One region of the Qipengyuania sp. genome, then DNA from elsewhere that is predicted to be linked to it. Evidence: predicted binding sites of a transcription regulator. Region 1 holds the regulator's gene; each other region holds the start of a gene.
The links. Region 1 encodes LexA, which represses DNA repair genes until DNA is damaged. Its sites were predicted from a motif close to GTTCCNCNCTTGTTCT; they were not measured.
Positions count from the first base shown of each region.

Region 2: a site for LexA is predicted at 2,883-2,898, ahead of ACQY4G_RS06395 (ribonucleoside-diphosphate reductase subunit alpha). Genes of this name have one in related genera too.
Region 3: a site for LexA is predicted at 3,654-3,669, ahead of ACQY4G_RS00335 (S24 family peptidase). Genes of this name have one in related genera too.

Region 1 is NZ_OZ255844.1:2,695,415-2,702,294, forward strand. Features, by position in the region: gene pip (prolyl aminopeptidase) at 1-826, shown strand, start outside; gene ACQY4G_RS13200 (anthranilate synthase component II) at 902-1,516, shown strand; gene trpD (anthranilate phosphoribosyltransferase) at 1,513-2,505, shown strand; gene trpC (indole-3-glycerol phosphate synthase TrpC) at 2,507-3,292, shown strand; gene lexA (transcriptional repressor LexA) at 3,440-4,129, shown strand; gene ACQY4G_RS13220 (ComEC/Rec2 family competence protein) at 4,150-6,333, opposite strand; gene gltX (glutamate--tRNA ligase) at 6,362-6,880, shown strand, end outside.
Region 2 is NZ_OZ255844.1:1,295,366-1,300,723, reverse strand. Features, by position in the region: gene ACQY4G_RS06400 (diguanylate cyclase) at 1-739, shown strand, start outside; gene ACQY4G_RS06395 (ribonucleoside-diphosphate reductase subunit alpha) at 816-2,831, opposite strand; gene ACQY4G_RS06390 (energy transducer TonB family protein) at 3,397-3,882, opposite strand; gene ACQY4G_RS06385 (alpha/beta fold hydrolase) at 4,308-5,198, opposite strand.
Region 3 is NZ_OZ255844.1:56,475-61,832, forward strand. Features, by position in the region: gene ACQY4G_RS00310 (IS1 family transposase) at 1-321, shown strand, start outside; gene ACQY4G_RS00315 (MAPEG family protein) at 420-818, shown strand; gene ACQY4G_RS00320 (MBL fold metallo-hydrolase) at 1,050-1,691, opposite strand; gene ACQY4G_RS00325 (hypothetical protein) at 1,812-2,189, shown strand; gene ACQY4G_RS00330 (hypothetical protein) at 2,173-2,814, opposite strand; gene ACQY4G_RS00335 (S24 family peptidase) at 2,901-3,542, opposite strand; gene ACQY4G_RS00340 (hypothetical protein) at 3,716-3,931, shown strand; gene ACQY4G_RS00345 (hypothetical protein) at 3,921-4,274, shown strand; gene ACQY4G_RS00350 (DUF7684 family protein) at 4,382-4,825, shown strand; gene ACQY4G_RS00355 (aldehyde dehydrogenase family protein) at 4,909-5,358, opposite strand, start outside.

The DNA of each region.
Region 1 (6,880 bases):
AGGTCCCGGCGGCGGCATGTCGCCCGACCATCGTCGCCAGTGGGATCCGGAGCTCTACGACGTGCTGCTGTTCGACCAGCGCGGCTGCGGCAAGTCGCTACCCTTCGCCGAGATCGAGCACAACGATACCTGGCGGATCGTCGAGGACATCGAGCGTTTGCGCGAGATGTGCGGTCACGAAAAATGGCAGGCATTCGGAGGCAGCTGGGGTTCGACCCTCGCCCTGGCCTATGCGGAGAAATATCCCGAACGTGTCAGCGAACTCGTGCTGCGCGGCGTGTTCCTAGCGCGCGAGCAGGAAAAGACTTGGCTCTACGGCTACGGCGCAAGCGAAATCATGGCCGAGCAGTGGGACGAGTTCATCGGCCTCATCCCCGAACCGGAGCGGGGCGATCTCGTGCGCGCTTACTACAATCGACTGACGAGCGAGGACGAGGCCACACGGCTGGCGGCGGCGCGCGAATGGTCGCTGTGGGAAGGCCATGTCGCTACGCTGCTGCCCAACGAATCCCTGCTCGAAAGCTTCGGCGATCCGGCCAAGGCGGTTCCCTTCGCACGGATCTGCGCCAAGTTCTTTCTCGAGGGGTTCTTCCTCGAGGAGAACGAGTTGCTCGGGAAGGTCGGGAGGCTGTCCGGTATTCCCGGAATCATCGTGCAGGGCCGCCATGACATCTGCACTCCGCCAAGTGCTGCCTGGGCTCTGAAAAAGGCCTGGCCCGAAGCCGAGTTGTGGATGGTGGACGACGCCGGACACAGCGCCAGCGAGCCCGGTATCGTCGACGGCCTGGTCCGCGCGACCGACCAGCTGGCCGGCAAGCGGGCGTAACGCCACGTTGACGTTTCGCCTCTCGCAGCTTTCCTTGCTTGAAAGCACGGCGCCAGAGCTTCATTGACGCCACGAATGACCGACACTCGCACCATCCTCGTAATCGACAATTACGACAGCTTCACCTTCAATCTCGTCCACTATCTCATGGAAATGGGCGCGAGTGTGGAGGTGGTGCGCAATGACGCCATTTCGGCGAGTGAGGCGCTGGCCACAGATCACGCGGGCTTTCTGATCTCGCCCGGCCCCTGCACGCCGAACGAGGCGGGGGTCAGCCTCGACCTCGTGGCGGCGTGCGCCGATGCAGGCAAGCCGCTACTCGGCGTGTGTCTCGGCCATCAGTCCATCGGCCAGCATTTCGGTGGGCGGGTCGTCCGTGGCGGGCTGATGCACGGCAAGACGTCACCGGTGACGCATGATGCCAACGGGGTCTTTGCCGGCCTGCCCTCGCCCTTCACGGCGACGCGCTATCATTCGCTGGTGGTCGAGAACATTCCCGATTGCCTCGAAATCAACGCCACCAGCGAGACGCCCGGCCTCGACGGCAGCAGCGTGATGGGCTTTCGCCACAGCGAGCTGCCGATCCACGGCGTCCAGTTCCACCCAGAAAGCATTGCCACCGAGCACGGTCACGCGCTGCTCGCCAACTTCCTCGACATCTGCGGTATCGCCGCCAAGGTCCCGGCATGAAACGACTTCCCGACGCAAAGCAGCACCTTGGCGAGCAGGAGGCCGAAGAGGTCTTTGGCTGGATTCTCGATGGCGAAACGTCAGACGAGGACATCGCGAGGTTTCTCGTCGACATGTCGGCGCGGAGCGAAACCTCTGACGAGATCGCCGGGGCGGCGCGAGCGTTGCGCGCGCGGCTGATCCCGGTCGATGCGCCCGAAGGGACGGTGGATTGTTGCGGCACCGGCGGCGACGGCCATCACACGCTCAATGTGTCGACAGCGGTCAGCCTGGTCGTCGCTGCCTGCGGCGTGCCCGTTGCCAAACACGGCAATCGCGCGGCCAGCAGCAAATCGGGCGCGGCCGACACGCTGGAGGCGCTCGGTCTCGACATGGAAGCGGCGGGAAGAAGCGCCGAGAAGACCCTGGCGGAACTGGGGATTTGTTTCCTTTTCGCCAAGAACCATCATCCGGCGATGGGGCGGATCCAGCCCATTCGCCAGAAATTGGGCGTGCGTACGATCTTCAATCTTATGGGTCCGCTGTCGAACCCTGCCGGTGTGCGTCGCCAGCTCATCGGCATCGCGCGGCCCGCCTATGTGCCGATCTACGCTGCGGCAAAGGCCAAGCTGGGGACCGATCGCACCTTCATCGCATCGGGGGACGAGGGGCTCGACGAGTTGAGCCTCGCGGGCGGCAATGAACTGGCCGATGTTAAGGGCAACGAATTCGAAATGCGTCGGGTGGTCGCGGTTCAGGCCAATCTACCGCACGCACCTGTCGAAGCCATTCGCGGCGGCGATCCGGACCACAATGCGCGCGCGCTGGAGGCACTGCTCAGCGGTACTCCGGGTCCCTATCGCGATGCCGTTCTTTTCAATGCCGCTGCCACGCTGATGGTCGCCGATCGTACCGACGACTGGACCGAAGGTGCCGAGATCGCTGCAGAAGCGCTGGATTCGGGCAAGGCCAAGGCTCTGCTCGGCAACTGGATCGCAATGGCCGCGTGACATGAACAAGCTGGAGGAAATCTGCGCGACCAAGCGCGAGGAAGTGGCTGCACGCAAGGCGCGCCGCTCGCTTGCCGATCTCGAAGCCCTAGCCAAGGAACAAACCGCCCCCCGCGGGTTCCAAGCAGCTCTTTCGCGAGCACAAGCCGAGGGCTTCGGGCTGATCGCAGAGATCAAGAAAGCATCTCCCTCCAAGGGTCTGATACGCAAAGATTTCCGCCCCGCCGACCATGCCCACGCCTATGCAGCGGGCGGCGCTGCGTGCCTCTCTGTGCTGACCGATGCGCCCTATTTCGAGGGGCACGAGGACTATCTGGTCGAAGCCCGCGCGGCCTGCGCCCTGCCCGTCCTGCGCAAGGATTTCATGGTCGATCCGTGGCAGGTCGCCGAAGCCCGGGCAATCGGTGCCGATGCGATCCTGATCATCGTTGCTGCACTCGAGGACGGCGCGATGGTCGAGATCGAAGCGGCGGCGATCGAACACAAGATGGACGTGCTGGTCGAAGTTCACGATCGCACCGAACTAGAGCGTGCAACCTGTCTCCAGTCGCGATTGATCGGGGTGAACAATCGCGATCTCAAGACCTTCACCACCGATCTCGCGAACACCGAAACGCTGGCCGCGATCGCGCCTCACAATGCCCTTCTGGTCGGCGAAAGCGGAATTGCCACCCATGCCGATTGCGAGCGTCTGGCACGCTCGGGAGTGCGCAGTTTCCTCGTCGGAGAAAGCCTGATGCGCCAGGCCGATGTCGAGGCAGCGACGAGAGCGCTGCTTGGCGGTTGAACTCTCCACGCCGGACCGAACCGGGAACAATTGTTCCACCGCAAACCGTTCGAAAATGACGCTATTGCTTGACCTGGCGAATCAGGTTGCTTACTTGTTCCGCATTCGTTCACAGGTTTGTGAACAGGCGAAACGGGAGTGCGCAACATGCTGACCGCCAAGCAGCACGAATTGATCCGCTTCATCCAGCAGCGGCTGGAAGAGACCGGCATTTCGCCGAGTTTCGAGGAGATGAAGGAAGCGCTCGACCTCAAGAGCAAATCGGGCGTTCACCGGTTGATTTCCGCGCTCGAGGAACGCGGCTTCATTCGCCGCCTGCCCAATCGCGCCCGCGCGCTCGAAGTCGTCAAACTGCCCGAGGATGCAGTGATGGGCACGCCGAGGCCTGCTCCGGCGAACGATCCTGTCAGCGCCGCCATGCCCGCGAAAGCCGTCGCGCCTGATCCTGCGAACGACATAATCGACGTACCGCTCCATGGCCGGATTGCCGCCGGCGCGCCGATCGAGGCGATCGAAGGGCAGTCGAGCATGCCGGTTCCTGCCGCCCTGCTCGGCCCCGGCGAACATTATGCGCTCGAGGTCTCGGGCGACTCGATGATCGAGGCGGGCATTTTCGATGGCGATTACGCGCTGGTGAAACGCGCCGACAGCGCACGCGACGGCGAGATCGTAGTGGCACTGGTCGATAATGAGGAAGCGACGCTCAAGTATCTGCGCAAGGATGGTGGACGGGTCGTGCTCGATCCCGCCAATGGCGCTTACGAGCCGCAAGTCTACGAACCGCACCGCGTGCAGGTTCAGGGCAAGCTCGCAGGGCTGCTGCGGCGCTATCACTGACGGGCATTGCCCCGCGGTTCTCAGCGGGCGGATGCGCGCCACCAGCCATGCTCGCCCTCGTCCTGCGCAACGGTTTCGATGCGCGGTGCATCCAGATAGATCGCAGTACCGCCCTCGCGATCGAGGAACCGCCGGTCGGCCTTGAGCCAGCGCGGTTTGCAACTTCGCGGCAGAAAACGGTCGGCGACCACGATATCGGAATTTCGGCAGGCCGCTGCCAAAGCTCGCTCTGCGACGAGATCGCGGTTGCGGGCGACCAGTATCGACCAGTCGCGCCCTTCCCGAGCAATCGACAGCGTGCAGAATTCGGCACTACACTTGCTGCGTGGCCATTGCGATAGCGGGATCGGTACAAGGTCGGTCCCTGCCAGCTCGAGAAGGTTGTCCCGCGCATAACCGCCCTCGCTGTCCCGCAAAACCAGCAAGCGTTCGTCTTCGTTCGCAACGCCGATATCGCGCCCGTCACGGGTAATGAGAATATCGGGCACGGGCGCCGTCGCCATCATTCCTGCAGCGACCGCAACCGGCGCGAGTCCCCAAAGCCGGGCTCCGCCCTGCCAGAAAGCCAGCCAAAGCGCCCCAGCTAAGTAGAGCACCATCGCCCCCATACCGATCCGCGGGGCAAGCTTTACCGAACCCGGCTGCTCGGCAAAGAAGTGCGCGATGGCCAGCAAGAGGTCGAGCGACTGTCCGACGAGCCACCATGCCGGGGCTCCCGCGCCTGCGAGATCGAGGAGCAAGGCCAGCGCTACCAATGGCATGGATACGAAAGTCACCAACGGAATGGCGATCAGGTTGGCCGCCGCGCCGTAGACACCGGCACGATGGAAGTGGAAAAGCACGATCGGCATCAACGCCAGCTCGATCACCAGCCCGGTCAGGAACAATATGGCTGCCCGCCTGCCAAAGCGCCGCACCCAGCTCTCCTCGCGCGGCGCCAGAAAGTCCCTTATCCGCTGGACATTGTGCAACGCTACGATCGCGATCACCGCAGCGAAACTCATCTGGAAGCTCGGCCCGACCAGGGATTCCGGCCACAGCGCGAGCACCACGCCCGCCGCGATCGCGACCATTCGCAATGACAGCGGCTCGCGCCCCAGCGCCAGGGCGACAAGCACCAACAAGGCTCCGATGCAGCTGCGCACGGTCGGAACCTCGGCACCGGTCAGCAGCGTATAGCCGATCCCTGCCAATGCCGCCGCGCCCGCCGCGACCAGGGGCAAGCGCACGCGCAAAGTGAGCCAAGGCCACAGCGCGAGCAACTTGAGTGCGACGAGGTAGGTCGCCGCAATGATTGCGCTGACATGCAAACCGCTGATCGACAGCAGATGCGTCAGCCCGGAATCGCGCATCGCCTCCTCGTCGGCTTCGGGGATCGCGCCGCGGTCGCCGCTGGCCAGTGTCGCGGCGATTGCACCCGAGGTGCCTCCGAGGTTGGCGCGCACATGCGCAGACAGGTGCCGCTGGATCGACGCCAGAGATAACTCCGCCGGCGGTGGCGGCTCCACCAATTCTACCGCGCCCACCACCGAACCGGTTGCCGACAGCCCCTCGAACCAAGCACGCCGCGCGAAATTGTAGGCGCCTGGCACGATCGGCGGCGACGGCGGCATCAGGCGCGCCGCAAGGCGGATACGGGCGCCTTCGCGGAAAATCCTGCGATCCGCATCGACCGGAAGGTTGACGCGATAGGCAACCGCGCGTCCGCTCTCGGCATCGCGCGCCGCAAGGACAAGGCGCACGCGGTCTTCTGCAGGTTGCTCCTCGCGTTCCAGGATGCGGCCATCGATTAGTTCGAAGCGCGGATGGGGTATCGGTTCCGCACCGACCATCGCCGAACGCGCCCAGACCAGGGCGGTCCCTGCTGCCAAGGCCAGCCCGACCGAGAGCGCCGCAGTAAGCGTATAGACGCGGCGCTCGTCGCTCCGCCATGTGGCCAACGCCAGCATCGCCGCGGCGACTCCGCCTGCCATGACCGCCAGCCATTGCCAGGGGGTGCCGAGATAGAACCAGAACCCGATCCCGGCTGCGAAGGCGACCACCAGCCACGGTCCGCGATCGAATTCCGCAGCGGCGAGAAATGCCTCGAAACGCCGCGCAAAACTGGACAAGAGAGCGCTCATGCGCCAAGGGCGCGGCACCATATTGCGGGCCTCGTCGCCCGCCTCCCCCATCGGTATCGAAGGCGTCCCCCGTGTCGCCATGCAAGTGTTTGAAAGGAAGCGAGAGACAATGGCAAGCGTTAGTGGCAGCAAGACCCGGCAGGTCGTCACCCGCTTCGCTCCCTCGCCGACCGGCTACCTCCATATCGGCGGGGCGCGAACGGCGTTGTTCAACTGGCTCTATGCGCGGCATCATGGCGGCCGCGCGTTGCTGCGGATCGAGGACACAGACCGTAAGCGCAGCACCCCCGATGCGATCGAAAAGATTATCGACGGGCTCGACTGGCTGGGCCTCGATTTTGACGAGGCACCGGTGTTTCAGTCCGACCGCGCCGAACGCCATGCCGAAGTCGCACATAAGTTGCTCGAGGCGGGCCATGCCTATAGATGTTTTGCCACGCCCGAGGAACTCGAGGAGATGCGCGCCCAGCAACGCGCGAACAAGCAGCCGATGCGCTACGACCGGCGCTGGCGCGACCGCGACGAGAGCGAAGCGCCCGACGGCGCGCCCTTCGTGATCCGGCTGAAGGTGCCGACCGAAGGTGAGACGACGATCGAGGACGCCGTTCAGGGCAAGGTCACGGTAAAC
Region 2 (5,358 bases), 1.4 Mb from region 1:
CGTGCTGCTGTATTTCGGTGCGGTGAGCGGCTTCGTAATCGTCTTTCAGAGCGTAATAGCCACATCGGATGCCTATCTGCCGATCATGGTGCTGACCGCAGGCGCGGCGACGGTACTCACGCGCCGGGTACACTGGCTCGAGCGCCGCACGCTGCTGGCGACGCTGGAGGCCGGCAGTCGCGCCGCAAGCTTGCAGGAGAGCAATACCGAACTCACCGAAATGTCGATGGAAGACCCGTTGACCGGGCTTGCAAACCGTCGCCGGGCGGAAGAGAATTTCGCTGCGCATTTCGCCATGCCGGTGGCGAGCGGCCATCCGAAGACGGCGCTGCTGATACTCGACATCGACCATTTCAAGGAGTTCAACGATCGCTGGGGGCACCAGGCGGGGGACGATTGTCTGCGCGCGGTAGCCGAAGTCATGCGGCACACCTCGGTTCGATACGGCGGACTTGCGGCACGTTTCGGGGGAGAGGAATTCGTCATGCTACTGCGTGCGGACGACGCCTCTCAGGCATTGGCGGTAGCCGAAGATCTAAGGGTCTCGATCGAACGGATCGAGATCGTCCAGGACGGCGGCCGGGCAACCGCGAGCTGCACGGCGAGCATCGGCATCGCCTTGCACCAAGGGCCCGATGCGCCAATTTTGGCGGAAATGATCTCGGCTGCCGACGAGGCGCTCTATCGCGCCAAGGCGGAGGGACGAAACCGTAGCGTGGTGGCGGCACGGCATGCCTGACCGGAGCTAGAACACAAGCGGGGCCGGCAACCGCGATGGTTGCCGGCCCCGCTCGATGAAGGGCGCTCGCGCCCCCTTACTGGCAGGCGAGGCATTCCTCGTAATCGGTCTGCTCGGCGGCGAGTTCGTACTTCGCCGCATCGGCCGTGTTGTCGGCCTCGACGCCGCCCGCGAAGCCGGCGCGCTGCACGCTCTTCGAGCGGAGGTAGTAAAGCGACTTGATGCCCTTCTCCCACGCCTGGAAATGCAGCATCATCAGGTCCCACTTATCGACGTCGGCCGGGATGAACAGGTTCAGCGACTGCGCCTGGTCGATGAAGGGCGCACGGTCGGCGGCGAATTCGAGCAGCCAGCGCTGGTCGATCTCGAAGCTGGTCTTGAACGCGGCCTTTTCCTCGTCGGTGAGGAAATCGAGGTGCTGGACCGACCCGCCGCGCTCGAGGATCGAGTTCCACACATTGGTCGAGTTCTTGCTCTTCTTGTCGAGGATCTTTTCGAGATAGGGATTCTTGACGATGAACGAGCCCGACAGCGTCTTGTGGGTGTAGATATTGGCCGGGATCGGCTCGATGCAGGCGCTGGTCCCGCCGCAAATGATGCTGATCGACGCTGTCGGCGCGATCGCCATCTTGCAGCTGAAGCGCTCCATCGCGCCCATTTCTTCGGCGTCGGGGCAGGCGCCGCGTTCCTGCGCGAGGACTAGCGAAGCTTCTTCGGCCTTGCCGCTGATGTGCTTGAACATCTTGAGGTTCCACACCTTGGCCATCGGGCTTTCGAAACCGATACCCTTTTGCTGGAGGAAGGAGTGGAAGCCCATCACGCCCATGCCCACGCTGCGCTCGCGCATGGCGGAATACTTCGCCCGCGCCATCTCGTCGGGCGCGCGGTCGATATAGTCCTGCAGCACGTTGTCGAGGAAACGCATGATGTCCTCGATGAACTGCTTGTCACCGTTCCACTCGTCCCATTTCTCGAGGTTGAGCGAGGACAGGCAGCACACCGCCGTGCGGTCATTGCCGAGGTGGTCGATCCCCGTCGGCAGGGTGATTTCGGCGCACAGGTTCGAAGTCGAGACCTTGAGGCCGAGCTCGCGGTGATGCTTGGGCATCATCCGGTTCACCGTGTCGGAGAACACGATGTAGGGTTCGCCGGTGGCCAGCCGGGTCTCGACCAGCTTCTGGAACAGGCTGCGCGCGTCGACCGTCTTGCGCACGCTGCCGTCGCGCGGGCTAACGAGATCGAATTCCTCGCCCGCGCGCACCGCTTCCATGAAGGCATCGGTCACCAGCACGCCGTGGTGCAGGTTGAGCGCCTTGCGATTGAAGTCGCCCGAAGGTTTGCGGATTTCGAGGAACTCTTCGATCTCCGGGTGCGAGATATCGATGTAACAGGCAGCCGAACCGCGGCGCAGCGACCCCTGCGAAATCGCCAGGGTCAGCGAGTCCATTACGCGCACGAAAGGAATGATGCCGCTGGTCTTGCCGTTGAGGCCAACGGGCTCACCGATGCCGCGGACATTGCCCCAGTAGGTGCCGATGCCGCCGCCCTTCGAGGCCAGCCAGACGTTCTCGTTCCAGGTGCCGACGATCCCGTCGAGGCTGTCCTCGACGCTGTTGAGATAGCAGGAGATCGGCAGGCCGCGCGTCGTCCCGCCGTTCGACAGCACGGGTGTGGCGGGCATGAACCACAGGTTCGAGATATAATCGTAGAGGCGCTGCGCATGCTCGGCGTCGTCGGCGAAGTAATCGGCCACGCGCGCGAACAGGTCCTGGTACTTCTCGCCCGGCAGCAGATAGCGATCGGTAAGCGTTTCCTTGCCGAATTCCGTCAGCAAAGCATCGCGACTCTCGTCGATCTTCACGTCGAAACGGCGGTCGAGCACTTTCTTGCTGTCGTGCTTGGCGGCTTCGGCCGCAGCACTCGCCACCGCGCCGGCCAGCGCCTCGCCCGCGGCCTGCTGAACCAGCCCGTCGCTACCCTTGTCCGTTTTGTCCATCGCGACCGCCTTTGTCTCCGTGCTGGGCTCGGGTGCGGCGTCCTGCGTATCGATATCCAGTGCCACCGCCGTATCGTCCCCGGTCTTGAAATCCATCGTCTGCCCCGCCTTCCGTGTGCTTCGCGCGGCTGCATTCGCACCGCGCGTGTTCCGCTTGTGTTCGAGTCGGTGGGACCGCTGTCCCGCCTAGCAATTTTGCGCGGCACCGGGGGGAAAACTTATCCTCTTCTTTCCCACAAGCCTGCCGTCCGGGCGGGTGCATGCCAATATGGGCATTTGGCCGCCAATAGCTAGGTCTTGTGGGTACCCCCGGTAGCCCGACCACTAGATACTGAATCAGGCAGGACTCACGCGCAAGAGGGTCAATGCGGAATTAAGGCCGCTTCGCAGCTTCGGGACGAGGTGCCTTAGTTTGCTGCAACGCCGCGACGCGTGGACCAAGCTGGACTCGCGGCGAGCGCAAGGGCGAAAATGAATCGGTGAAAAAAATTTTGCGGGCAAAAATCATCGTGCCGGCTTGAGATTCAATCGAATCCGAGCGCGCAATTTTGGAATCGGCGCGGCGCTCGCCGGGCCGTCGCAGAACAACTCCGGCGCCACCGCGCCCCGTCCGCAGCACGGGATCGCGACGACGCCGAAGAGCGCCAAAGCCAGTCGGGTATCAGCTCGCCTTGCGCGGGGATGCGGTGAAGGCAAAGACCCTCCGTTCACGCGGGTCGGACAGCCGGGTTTTCTCGAGCTTGGCGAGCTTGCTCGCGAAATTCGAGAACGCCTGCTCGCTGTTCGCCACGATGATGTTGGCCTGGAAGATTTGGTCCGCCCCGCCAAGCGCCGGCAACGGGGCATTCCGGCCGAGCCGCTTCACGGCCCTGCGCGCCAGACGATCGACACTGGAACTGCCCGACCGGCGATAGAACTCGACATCCACGGCGCGGCCATCGGCATCGCGCTGGAACCGTACCATGGCGACACCCTCCCCCCGAGCCTGTTGGCGCGGCCAATCGGCATGAACCAGATTGCGATCGAGCTCGCGCGAAATCAGCTCGACTGCTGCGGCCTCCTCGGCCGAGACGATAATGTCCTGGGAAGTGGCCGGAACCGCTGTCATCAGCAGCGCGCTGGCTAGAGCAATGAGGGGGGTCTTCATCGGATCATCCTTTCTCTCGCAAAAGATGATCGGCCGCAGTTTCGTGTCGCCCTGCCTACCAGGAGGAAGGCGGCAATCCCGTGTTGCACGATCTTTGGTCGATCGGGGACAAACCAGCGGCTGCGGTTGCCGGCTATCCTGTGCGATACGGTAAACGGTGAAAGATTATTGTCAAACGAGCGGCAATTCCAGCATAAAAGGACAGATTACGAAACTTAATGAAAATGCCGTCGAACTTCCTCACGCTCGTGGCAACGCTCGTTTCTGCTACGAACAAGAATCCTGCGAGATGGGGTAACGGACTCGCTACTGTCATACTTTTGGCACAATTTCCGTTCGTCCGCTGGTCGAGCGAGGCAGGGCGTTGGTCGAAGGAAAGCGTTCCCATTTGGCGATTTGCACTGCCGGTAGCGCCGTTTTCGGGCCTAGCTCATGCTCGCCTTGGCATGATCGGCGATCGCATCGGCTACCTCGTCGACCAGCGCCAGCGGCAGGTCGTGTCCCCATCCCGGGATCGTTTTGAGTTTGGCCCCCGGGATCGAGGCCGCCGTATCGTGCCCCCCCTCGCAGGGCACCAGTGGATCATCCTCGCCATGCAACACCAGAGTCGGCACCGAGATTGACTTCAGCATCTCGCGGCGGTCGCCATCGGCGACGATTGCCGAGAGGTGCCGCGTCGGCCCTTCGGGATAGAAGCTCCGCCGCACGCTGGCCCGGGTGCGTTCGCGCAATCGCTCCTCGTCGGGCGGATATCCGGGAGAGCCGATCGTGCGGGCCAGCATCATGCCGTGTTCGACAAGCACCTCCTCTTCGGTGCTCTTGGGCCGGGTGACCAGTGCCTTCAACGCCTCGGGCTTGGCGGGCGGCAGCTTGGGATTGCCCGTCGTCGAGAAGATCGAGGTGAGCGAGAGGCATTTGTCGGCGTGGCGCGCGGCGAAATGCTGCGCGATCATCCCGCCCATGCTCGCCCCGACGATATGCGCCTTGTCGATTCCCAACGCATCGAGCAGTCCCGCCCCGTCATCGGCCATGTCCGCCAGCGTGTAGGGGACCCTGGGCGTCAGTCCGATCTTGGACAGCAATGTCATCTTGATGAGACCGGGCGCTTTCACCCCGTCGAATTTTTGGCTGAGACCGATGTCGCGATTGTCGTAGCGGATTACTCGAAAACCGTGGCGGGCGAGCGCCTCCACCAACTCGTCGGGCCACAGAGTCAGTTGTGCGCCGAACCCCATAATCAGCAACAGCGGCGGGTTCGCCTTGTCGCCATGCTCTTCGTAATGAATTTCGATCCCGTTCGCGGTAACCTTGGGCAATCTGCCTCTCCCCATGCATTTCGTGGCGAGAACTCACCGGAAACACGTGCGATTGTCCATCACGAAATCCCCGGAGGGGGGAACATGGTTAGCATCGTTCTAACGCACCCCCGATTATGTCGTTCGGGTACAAGCGCACTGCCATCCGACAGGTCATTCT
Region 3 (5,358 bases), 480 kb from region 1:
GTGGAGGGCAATCCCGACGATACGCATGTTTCGACTTCACACGTAGAGCGCAGCAATCTCACCATGCGTATGCACATGCGCCGCTTCACCCGACTAACCAACGCTTTCAGCAAGAAGATCGAAAACCACACCTACGCGGTCGCGCTTCACATGGTCTATTACAACTTCGTCCGCCGCCATAAGACGCTGCGTATGTCGCCTGCGATGGCCGCTGGCGTTAGCGACCGTCTTTGGGATATTGCGGATATTGTGAGGCTGCTGGAAAAGGCCGAAGCCGAGAAGCCGACGAAGCGTGGCCCTTACAAGAAGATTTCAAACTGACCCACTACCCGCCATGCAGGTGGCATTGCGCGGTCTACTGCATCGCCCTAGCACTCCAGATGGGTCGTCATTCGAGAGATCGCAAGGGAGGGAGAGGCATGGGCGTTATCCTGCCGGTAACACTGACCGCCGCGGCAGCCGCCGCCATCATCAACATCTGGCTCAGCCTGCGCGTCGGCCAGATGCGCCAGGCAACCAAGACCGTGCATGGCGACGATGCCGGGGGACCGCTGACCCGCCGGATGCGCGCGCAGCTCAATTTCGTCGAGAACACGCCTTTCGTGCTCGTGCTGATCGCGGTGATCGAATTGTCGGGCCGCGGAAATCCCTGGCTCGCCTGGGTGGCCGGCATTTACATGCTGGGACGCGTGGCGCATGGCTTCGGCATGGACGCCGAAACCGGCACCAAGCCGCGCATGATCGGCGTGCTGACTACGATGCTGACACTGCTCGGTCTGGCGGCCGTTGCCGTGCTGATCGCGATGGGGGTGATGTAGGGATTCTCTTCTTGCTTGCGCCTTCGACATCCGTCGAAGGCTTGCTGTTCCGTCCCGCTCCCCCACCCGGAGTCTTTGTTGCATACGTGCCGGACCTCCGTCCGGCCCTTGCCTGGCCTTCCCTCTCCCCCACCCGGCCACCCATAAGATACCGTGCCGTGGGTGGCCGGGCGGGGGAGAGGGAAGGAACAGGGCGCTGCGGGTGACGCAGTCAACCGCGGACAGACGCCATCAACTCAACGCGTAATCGCTCACGAAGGCGTTGGTCTTGCGTTCCTGCCCGAAAGTGCTGGTCGGGCCATGGCCGGGGATGAAGGTGACGTCGTCGCCCAGCGGCCAGAGTTTCTGCGTGATCGCGTCGATCAAATCCTGGTGGTTGCCCATCGGGAAGTCGGTCCGGCCGATGCTGCCCTGGAACAGCACGTCGCCGACGATCGCGAATTTGCTCGGCCGGTGGAAGAACACCACGTGTCCGGGCGTGTGGCCTGGGCAGTGGATGACCTCCAGGGTGAGGTCGCCCACGGTGACGGTGTCACCATCCTCCAGCCAGCGGTCGGGTTCGAAGACTTGCCCGTTGACGCCATATTTGCGTCCGTCCTCGTCGAGGCGGCTGATCCAGAAGCGGTCGGCCTCCTGCGGCCCCTCGATTCTCAAGCCTAGTTCCTTCGCCAGCACGCCTGCCTCGCCGCAATGGTCGATATGACCGTGCGTAATGAGGATCTTTTCCAGTTCCACCCCGGTCTTGGCGACCGCCGCCTTCAGCTTGTCGAGATCGCCGCCCGGGTCGACCAGTGCCCCCTTGTTGGTCGCGGTGCACCAGATCAAAGAGCAGTTCTGCTGCAAGGGAGTCACAGGCACGATGCCGGCTTTCATCGGCGGTGCGGCGGGAGTTTGTTTGCTGTTTTCCATTGCCGGGGAAAATGGTCGGCTTCGTCATCGAAAACAAGGCGCATCTGCGGCACAATGCCGCGATACGCGCGAAGGAGCGAACGGATGAGACAAATCGCAGCGATTCTTGCGGCCCCGCTGATGCTGACAGCCTGCCAGACCTACGATGCCCAACCGATCCCGGTGGCGGATGCGGCAGCGGCGACGGCCAGCGAAAGCGCAGCCCCCACCTATGTGACCGCGATCTGCGGCGAGTGCCACGCGGTGATCGACAATGCCGTCTCGCCCAATCCGCAGGCGCCCGGCTTCGCCGATATCGCCAACAGCCCGGGCCTGACGCGCGACACGCTGGTCACCTTCCTGTCGGATGCGCACAATTACCCCATGCAGATGGATGTCGATCTGGTGGAGGAGGACATCGAGGTAATCGCCGACTACATGCTGACCTTGCAGTCGGAGGATTACATCAAGCGGCCGGGTTAGGGCTTTCACCGCTACCTTTTCCGTCGCAGGCGTCTCGATACTCATCCAATTGTTGCCACCAATCCCGCCATCCCGACCGAACCTGCCGAAGGCCCAACTTGCCTTTCATTTCGAGCCAGCTGCGGAAATATCGCGCGTAGGGATGACCAGCGTCAATCGCGCAAACCAATAGTGGTTCTACGCGGCGCGCGGTCCTGCGCGAAGAATCGCGCCAATAGGTGTAATATGCTTTCCAGAACAGTGCTGGCACGTAACCCTGTTCAACCGGCCTTTCGAGAATCCGCAACGCGGCATCTAACCGCCCCTGCCTTTTAAGGAGTTTCGCACAATCGATGTTGGCTCGCATTGAACCGTGATTGATAGCTATACGATAATGCTGCTCCGCCAATTCATCGTTTCGAGGGACGGCACAGCCACCGTCGTGGTGCCAACCGACAATCCACATCGACCAGACACTCCCGTCCGCCGCCGCTTGTATATAAAGCTCGAGCGCACCCGCCGGATCGGTTTCTGCCAGCTGCTCCGCCAACTCCATCCGCTCTGGCTGGCTTGGGCACTCGGCGTCCTTGTGATCCCATTCATGCGTGTATCGTTCTTCCCACGCTTCAGAGACATCCCAGATCACATCTGTTAGCAGCCTTCGCGGCTTCATTGCCTCTCGCCGCCAAGCAATGATCCTCGGCATGAGTTTGCGTCGTAATCGGCGCAACATCACACCCGCCCCCCTTTCCACACCACGCGTCCGATCACCTCGACCTCCTCGCGCGCGAGGTCGATCGGGGCGTAGCTGTCGTTGGCGCTGATCAGCGTGATGCGGCCCGGCGCGCTGGCCTGGACCTGCTTGACGTGGAGCGCGTCGCCGATGCGCACGACGTGGATGCCCTCGCCCTGGCGTTTGTTGCGATCGACGAAAATCTCGTCGCCGCTGCGCAGGGTCGGCTCCATGCTGTCGCCCTCCACCCGGATCGCGGTGAGATCGGCGCCCTCCAGCCCCATTTCGCGCAGCCAGCGGCGGCTGAAGCGATAGCTGTCGAAAGATATTTCCTCCGCCGAAAAGGCGCCCGGTCCCGCCGAGGCATCCAGCGGCAGGCGCGGCACGGCGATGAAATCGTCCGCAGCGCGCGAGCGTGCATGGTCGGGATCGGCCCCCAGCTCGACCTCGCTCACGCCGAAGAATTCGGCCAGGCGGCGACGGTCGGCCTCCTCCAGCTTGCGGGGGCTGCCCTTGCGGACGAATTGCTGTAAATAGCTGGGATTGCGTCCCAACATGGTAGAAAGCGAGGCAAGGCTCGTTCGCCCAGCCTCGGCCAGCTCGACCAGCCGAGCGCGTTCGGGGGTCATGACGTCACCCATATCGACACCTCCTGCCACTCCATCCGTACCCTGCCAAAAGGACACGAAAGCCAAGCATGCGAGAAAATTCCTATAGCATAGGATTTTTCCTAGACAAGTAGGATTTGAGTTGGAACATAAGCGGAACAGATACAGCGAATCGCCACTTCCGGCCATCATCAGGGGAGCCCGACATGCTGATCCGTTCCATCGAGAGATTCCTCCGCCAGCACGAGATGGCGGCAACGAAATTCGGCCGCCTCGCGGCGCACGATCCGCGCTTCGTGCTCGACCTGCGCATGGGCCGCGAGCCACGCGACCGGACCGAGCAGCGGATCCAGGGGTTCATGGCTGGATACGCCGCTGCGCGCGAGGTCGTCCGCGAAGAGGAGACCGCGCATGTCGGATGAAGCAACCCCACCCCGCCCGCCGCGCACACGCCGCACTGCCGCCGATCGCCTGCGCGCCGCGCTGGCCGACCTCCACGCGCATCGGGGACAGGTGCTGAATCATACCGAGAAGGCCTGGGCCAGCATCACCTTCGCCGGCACGCGCCACAGCCTCGCAATCCTGTTCGCGGGCGAGGATGCGGTGGAGGCAGGAGAGCAGTTCGTCGCCGATCTGCCCGATCACGAATTCGCCATCCCCGGCCAGCTCGTGGCCGATGCGGGCGTGGTCGAGGTCGAACATCGCCTGATCCCCGAGCCGCGGCTGGTGGTTCGCTGCGAACTGCTGCTGCTCGAGGAGGGATGAGGCAGTACGCATGGCAGCTTTCGTCACACGTTACGCATTGTGGGAACGGCTGGGGTTGGGGGGGAAGCGGACATTGCTGCGCTCCATTCCTCTGATATGACAGAGCGATGGATCCAAGATACTTACAACTCGGACCAGGCCAACAGCCCCCTTCGCTCGAAGCGAAGCCTTATCGGCTGATTATTGTTGCTGACGAAGAAGTGCCAGATGAGTGGCGCAACCGGGTGGCGAACTGGATTTGGTCAATAGGAGCGCGCTACGTCATTGCGTGGGGTTGCTCGTGCGAAGCATGGCACGACAGTGTGGATTGGGCCAATCTAGAAGCGTTCGATTTCGGTAAGGTGCCGGATAAAGACTACATCATGACAACATGGCACGACAAGGAGCCACTTTCTGAGGCCTTCTGGTTTGCCGGTTTTTGTGCAGACCATCCCGATCTGGAATTGAGCGAAACAATCATCCTCCACATCTCGGATGTCAGTCGCCGGGAAGAGGTGCTGGCGCAGTATTTCGCGAGCCAAGTAGAGCAGGTAGAGCAATCAGCTAAGTAACTCAGAATGTCAGCAATCGGGTCGTTTACGGACCGTATGCTTTCCGGTAGGCCGAGCGAGAAACTGCCCTCTCCCGCCCCTAATCAGTCCCGCCGGATCACAAGGTTCCGGATTTCGGTCATGTCCTCCATCGCGAACTTGATGCCCTCGCGCCCCAACCCCGAATCCTTCACCCCGCCATAGGGCATGTTGTCGACGCGGTAGCTGGGGACGTCGTTGATCACCACGCCGCCGACCTCGAGCCGGTCCCAGGCGTCGAACATCTTGAACAGGTCGCGCGTGAAGATGCCCGCCTGCAGGCCGAAGGTGGAGCGGTTCACCTCGGCGAGCGCAGCGTCGAAATCGCTGAATTTCTGCAGGATCGCGAGCGGGCCGAAGGCTTCCTCGTTCAGCGCCTTGGCATCCTTGTGCACGTCTTCGAGCAGCGTCGCCTCGAGCATGTTGCCCTCGCATCCACCGCCGGTGAGCAGGCTCGCCCCGCCCTCGACCGCCTCGTCGATCCAGCCTTTGAGACGTTTGGCCTCGCCTTCGGA